Regions from separate parts of the Brevundimonas vancanneytii genome, predicted to be linked through region 2. Evidence: predicted binding sites of a transcription regulator. Region 2 holds the regulator's gene; the other holds the start of a gene.

Region 1 (3,237 bases), 220 kb from region 2:
CCTTCCGTCGTTTGAGCTTTGAGAAGCCGGACTTCCTTAGAAGTCCATGCCGCCCATACCGCCCATGCCGCCCATGTCGGGGGCGCCGCCGGCCGAGGCCTTCTTCGGCGCGTCAGCGATGGCGGCTTCCGTGGTGATCATGATGCCGGCGACCGAGGCGGCCGATTTCAGAGCCGAACGGACGACCTTGGCCGGATCGATCACGCCCATCTGGACGAGGTCGCCGTACTCTTCGGTCTGGGCGTTGAAGCCGAACGAGGCGTCGGTCGAGTCCATGACCTTGCCGACCACGATCGAACCTTCGACGCCCGAGTTCTCGGAGATCTGACGGATCGGAGCCTGCAGGGCGCGGCGCACGATGTTGATGCCGGCGTTCTGATCGGCGTTGACGCCCTTCAGATCGATCAGCTTCTTGGAGGCTTGCAGCAGGGCCACGCCGCCGCCCGGGACGATGCCTTCATCGGCAGCGGCGCGGGTCGCGTTCAGGGCGTCGTCGACGCGGTCCTTCTTTTCCTTCACTTCGACTTCGGTCGAGCCGCCGACGCGCAGGACGGCGACGCCGCCGGCCAGCTTGGCCAGACGCTCTTGCAGCTTCTCACGGTCGTAGTCCGAGGTGGTGTCCTCGATCTGACGCTTGATCTGGCCGACGCGAGCCTCGATGCCGTCCTTCTCGCCCGAACCTTCGACGATGGTGGTGTCGTCCTTGGTGATGGAGACCTTCTTGGCCTTGCCCAGCATGTCCAGAGTGACGGTTTCCAGCTTGATGCCGAGGTCTTCAGAGATGACCTGGCCGCCCGTCAGGATGGCGATGTCTTCCAGCATGGCCTTGCGGCGGTCGCCGAAGCCCGGAGCCTTGACGGCGGCGACGCGCAGGCCGCCGCGCAGCTTGTTGACCACCAGGGTGGCCAGGGCTTCGCCTTCGATGTCCTCGGCGATGATCAGCAGGGGGCGGCCCGACTGAACCACGGCTTCCAGCACCGGCAGCATGGGCTGCAGCGAGGTCAGCTTCTTCTCGTGGAGCAGGATGAGGGGCTCTTCGAGGGCGACCTCCATCTTGTCCGGGTTGGTGATGAAGTAGGGCGACAGGTAGCCGCGGTCGAACTGCATGCCTTCGACGATGTCGACGGTGGTTTCGGCCGTCTTGGCTTCTTCGACGGTGATGACGCCTTCGTTGCCGACCTTGGCCATGGCCAGGGCGATCAGCTCGCCGATTTCAGCGTCGCCGTTGGCCGAGATGGTGCCGACCTGGGCGATTTCCGAGTTGTTCGAGACCGGCTTGGAGATGGTCTTCACTTCGTCCAGGGCCACGGCGACGGCCTGGTCGATGCCGCGCTTCAGGTCCATCGGGTTCATGCCGGCGGCGACGGCCTTCAGGCCCTCTTGCACGATGGCCTGAGCCAGGACGGTGGCGGTGGTGGTGCCGTCGCCCGCGTTGTCGTTCGCCTTGGAGGCGACTTCGCGGATCATCTGGGCGCCCATGTTCTCGAAGGCGTCTTCCAGCTCGATCTCTTTGGCGACCGAGACGCCGTCCTTGGTCGAGCGCGGGGCGCCGAACGACTTCTGGATCACGACGTTGCGGCCCTTCGGACCCAGGGTGACCTTGACGGCGTCAGCCAGGACGTTGACGCCCTTCAGCATCTTGTCGCGGGCGTCGGTGTTGAACTTTACGATTTTAGCGGCCATGCGGGCTGCTCCTATCTATAAGATTTTAAATCAGAAACCGGAAACCGAGGCGCGTCTTACGACAGCACGCCCAGGACGTCGGATTCCTTCATGATGATCAGGTCTTCGCCGTCGATCTTCACTTCGCTGCCCGACCACTTGCCGAACAGGACGCGGTCGCCGGCCTTCAGCTCCAGGGCGACGAACTTGCCGTCTTCGTCACGGACGCCGGGACCCACGGCGACGACTTCGCCTTCCTGGGGCTTTTCCTTGGCCGTATCGGGGATGATGATCCCGCCCTTGGTCTTGGATTCTTCTTCAACGCGCTTGACCAGCACGCGATCGCCGAGCGGACGAAACGCCATCTGAGTAACTCCCGTTAGGATGTTGGTTCCAGCCCTCGGAGCCCACGACTTTGGCAGTCGCCCTCCCCGAGTGCTAACGACCGGGGAGTTAGGCAGGGGGAGGGGGGGCGTCAAGGGCGATGCGGCCTGAAATCGGCGCCCAGATGAAGCGAAAATGAACGACCGCCGCCGAGGTCGTTCAGACAGGCGCCGCTAGAAGGGGGACAACGGATCAACCGGCTTTCGAAAGGAGCCCGCCATGAAGACCCTGTTCAAGATCGGCGCCGGCGCTATCGCCCCTGCTCTGGTTGTGACGATGCTGGCTTCGACCCCGGCTGCGGCCCAGCATTATCGCGACCGCGATCGCGACAACACCGGCCGTGACGCCGTCCTGGGCGCCGTGGTCGGCGGCGTCGCCGGCGCCCTGATCGGCCAAGGCGACGGACGCTATGTCGCGGGCGGCGCCTTGGCGGGCGCCGCGCTGGGCGCGGCCTCGTCCTCGAAAAACGACGACTGCGGCTACTACCGCGGCGGCCGCTGCTATCGAAACCAGGGCCACTGGGAGCGCGAGCACGGCATCAACAGCCGCGACGGCTATTACAACGGCCGTTATGAGCGCAACGACGGACGCTATTACCGCGACGGCCGCTATTGGCGGAACCACGGCGAATGGCGCAGCTATCAGAACCGCCGCGACCGCGATCGTGATCGCGACTACCGCTACGACCGTCGCTGGTAGGCGGGGATGAGATGAGGAAAGGCTCGGCCGCATGGCCGGGCCTTTTTTCATGCGCGGGCCTATTCGAAGCCGCTGCCGCGTTCGGCGCTCGGCAGCAGTCGTCCCATGACCGTGACGAAGAAGGCCACGGTCCAGCCCAGAAGAATGGCGCCGTTGATGCCTTCGATCGCGCCTAGCAGTTTCCATTCCGGATCGATGGAGGCGTCGCCGTAGCCGATGGAGCCGTAGCTGATGGACGAGAAATAGACGGCTTCGCGTAGATCGGGCACGGCTTCCAGCAGGTAGAAGAGGGCGGCGTAGCTCCAGATCTCCAGCCCGTGGATGACGAAAAGACCCAGCACCAGAGTCACCGTATAGAGGGCGCCGCGCGTGGACAGGGGGTTGAGGCGGACCGCTGCCGGAGCCGGGCTTTCGCGCGCTTCCAGGGCGGCCAGCACGCGACCCAGGCAGAGCAGTCCGATCGCGTGCGTTCCCACGGTCAGCAGCACCATG
Region 2 (3,237 bases):
GCCCGACTGCTTGCCGGCGGCGGCTTCGCGGCGGCCGCGCGTGTGGGTGGCGCGCGGCAGCATGCCGTATTCGGCCGTGACCCAGCCCTGGCCGGTGTTGCGCATCCAGCCCGGCACCTTCTCCTCGATCGAGGCCGTCACCAGCACCTTGGTGTGGCCGAAGGACACCAGGCACGAGCCCTCGGCGTAGCGGTTGACGCCGGTTTCCAGCGTGACGGTGCGGAGTTGTTCGGGGGTGCGTTCGGACGGGCGCATGGGAATTCCTTGGAAGCGGGATGGCGCGTGCTTATCCTGAAACCATGAGCCTGTCCCGTCCTGACCCGTCTGCCGTGCGTCTTCGTCCGGCCGTGGCCGCCGACGCCGCGATCCTGGCGCGCTGGGACACGGCGCCGCATGTCGTCGCCTGCCTGACCGACGACCCCGACCAACACGAGGCCGCCGACTGGGACGAGGAGCTGGCTGCGCAGTCCGACGTCTTCCGCTATTTCATCGCCGAGGTCGACGGCCGTCCGATCGGCGCCATGCTGGACATCGACCCGGCGGGCGAGCCCAACGGCTATTGGGGCGAGGTCGAGCCGAACCTGCGCGCCCTCGATATCTGGATCGGCGAGGCCGACGCCCTGAACCGGGGCCATGGGACGCAGATGATGACCCAGGCGTTGGACGCCTGTTTCGCCCGGCCGCAGGTCGAGGCGGTGGTGATCGATCCGCTCAACTCCAACACGCAGGCGCATCGTTTCTATCAGCGGCTGGGCTTCCGGCCGGAGGGGCGGCGCGTTTTCAACGGGACGGACGACTGCCTGGTCCATCGCCTGACCCGCGCGGACTGGGCGGCGCGGAGGATGGCGGCATGAGCCTGCTGAATCCCTCGCCGGGCCTGGCGACGCTGGACGCGCGGGCGCGCGACATCTTTCGGCGGGTGGTCGAGAGCTATCTGGAGACGGGCGAGCCGGTGGGGTCGCACACCCTGTCGCGCGCCGGGCTGGACCTGTCGCCCGCTTCGATCCGCAACACCATGCAGGCGTTGACGCAGGCCGGGCTGCTGGCCTCGCCGCATACATCGGCCGGGCGGGCGCCGACCCATGCGGGCCTGCGGCTGTTCGTGGACGGCCTCTTGGAAGTCGGCGACATCGGCCAGGAGGAGCGGCGCGAGATCGACGCCCGGCTGGCCGTTCTGGGCGCCAAGGGCGGCGGCCGCAATGTCGAGGAGGCGCTGGATGCGGCCTCGTCCCTACTGTCGGGTCTGGCGGGCGGGGCGGGAATCGTCGCCAGCCCGGTGCGCGAGGCCGGGGTGCGCCATGTCGAGTTCGTGGCCCTGGGCGGCGGACAGGCGCTGGCTGTGCTGGTGGCCGATGACGGGGTGGTCGAGAACCGGCTGATGAACCTGGCGCCGGGCGTCACGCCTTCGACCCTGCAGGAGGCGTCGAACTTTCTCAGCGCCCGGCTGAAGGGCCGTCCGCTGGCCGAGGCCCGGCATGAGATGAAGGCTGAGATGGAGGCCGCGCGGCGCGATCTGGACGCCGCCGCCGCCCGCCTGGTCGAGGACGGGCTGGCCGCCTGGAGCGGCGGCGCGGGCGGCGGAGGCCACGACCGCAACCTGATCGTGCGCGGGCGCGGCAATCTGTTGCAGGACGCCCGCGCGGCCGAGGATCTGGAGCGGGTGCGCGTCCTGTTCGACGATCTGGAGCAGAAGGAGCAGCTGATCGGCCTGCTGGACGACGTCGGCGCGGCCCAGGGCGTGCGCATCTATATCGGCGCGGAAACGCGACTCTTTTCGCTTTCGGGTTCCGCCGTGATCGCGGCGCCCTATATGTCGGGCCGGCAGCGGGTGCTGGGCGCCATCGGCGTCATCGGACCCGCGCGGTTGAACTACGCCCGTGTCATCCCGTTGGTGGACTATACCGCCCGGGTGCTGGGCCGGATTCTGGACGGACAAGAGACGTGAACGACATCAACGACGAGACCCGGGATCAACTCGAGCAGGACATCAAGGAGTCCGAGGCGGATGCTGCGGCGGAAGGCGCCGACGGCGACATGGCTGTGGTCGACGCCCTGATCGCCGAGCGCGACCAGTGGAAGGACCGCGCCCTGCGCGCCGTGGCCGAGGCCGAGAACGTCAAGCGCCGCGCCGAGACGCAGCAGAACGACGCCCGCGCCTACGCCATCCAGCGCTTCGCCAAGGATCTGCTGAGCGTGGCCGACACCCTGGAGCGCGGTCTGGCGACGGCGCCCAAGGATGCGGACGGTCCGGCGGCCGCCATGGTCACGGGGCTGGAGCTGACGCAGAAGTCCCTGCTGTCGGCCTTCGAGGCCAACGGCCTGACCCGCGTCGACCCGGCGCCGGGCGACGCCTTCGATCCGCACCTGCATCAGGCGATGATGGAGCAGCCCTCGGACACCGTGCCGGGCGGGGCCGTCATCCAGACGCTGCAGCCGGGCTACGCCCTGTTCGGCCGCACCGTGCGCGCGGCCATGGTGGTGGTCGCGGCCAAGGGCTCGGGCGCCGCGGCGGGCGGCGCCTATGCGGACCCGAACACGACCGGCGGGAATTTCGACGCCAAGGCCTGATGGTCTTCGCGCGCTGAAACGACGACGGCCCGGCGCAGATGCGTCGGGCCGTTTTTCTTTGCTTGGCTTCCCGCGCCGCGCTTGCGGCCAGAGCATTGGACCCCGGCGTCCGCCGGGGCGAGCGGAAGGAAGGGTCAGTTTTTCAATCTCGAATTGAACAGCGCCAGCAGCCGCCGCCAGCCGTCCTTCGCGTCCGCCTCGCGATAGGAGGCGCGATAGTCGGCGTGGAAGCCGTGCGGGGCGTCGTCATAGAGGATGATGGAGCTGTCGCTCCGGCCTGCGGCGCTCAGGGCGTCGTTCATCGCCTTGACCGTGTCGTTGGGAATGCCGCTGTCCTGGCCTCCATAGAGACCCAGCACCGGCGCCTTCAGCTCGCCCGCCAGGTCGATGGGCCAGGGGCGGCCCGCCGTCTTCTGTTCGTCAGTGGCCGTGGCGGCGGGGGACAGGCGGCCGTACCAGGCGACCCCGGCGTCCAGCGTCGGGAAGCGGGCCATGGCCTGCCACACCACCTTGCCGCCCCAACAGAAGCCGGTGATCCCGACCTTGTCGGCCTTGGCCCAGGGCTGGGCGCCGATCCAGTCCAGCGTGGCGCCGATGTCGCCCATCACCTGGGCGTAGCCGGCGGCGGCGACGATGCGCTGGATCGCCTGCATGTCGCTGAGCGGGGCG

The links. The regulator HrcA, encoded in region 2, represses chaperone genes, less so after heat shock. The targets are predictions, from matches to a motif close to GTTAGCANTCNNNNNNNNNGANTGCTAAC.
Region 1: a site for HrcA is predicted at 2,077-2,105, ahead of groES (co-chaperone GroES). Genes of this name have one in related genera too.

What each region holds. Positions count from the first base shown of each region.
Region 1 is NZ_LR588407.1:3,279,785-3,283,021, forward strand. Features, by position in the region: gene groL (chaperonin GroEL) at 37-1,683, opposite strand; gene groES (co-chaperone GroES) at 1,740-2,027, opposite strand; gene FGL25_RS16245 (hypothetical protein) at 2,266-2,745, shown strand; gene FGL25_RS16250 (ion channel) at 2,805-3,237, opposite strand, start outside.
Region 2 is NZ_LR588407.1:3,057,125-3,060,361, reverse strand. Features, by position in the region: gene rph (ribonuclease PH) at 1-255, opposite strand, end outside; gene FGL25_RS15150 (GNAT family N-acetyltransferase) at 300-854, shown strand; gene hrcA (heat-inducible transcriptional repressor HrcA) at 851-1,945, shown strand; gene grpE (nucleotide exchange factor GrpE) at 1,942-2,568, shown strand; gene FGL25_RS15135 (dienelactone hydrolase family protein) at 2,703-3,237, opposite strand, start outside.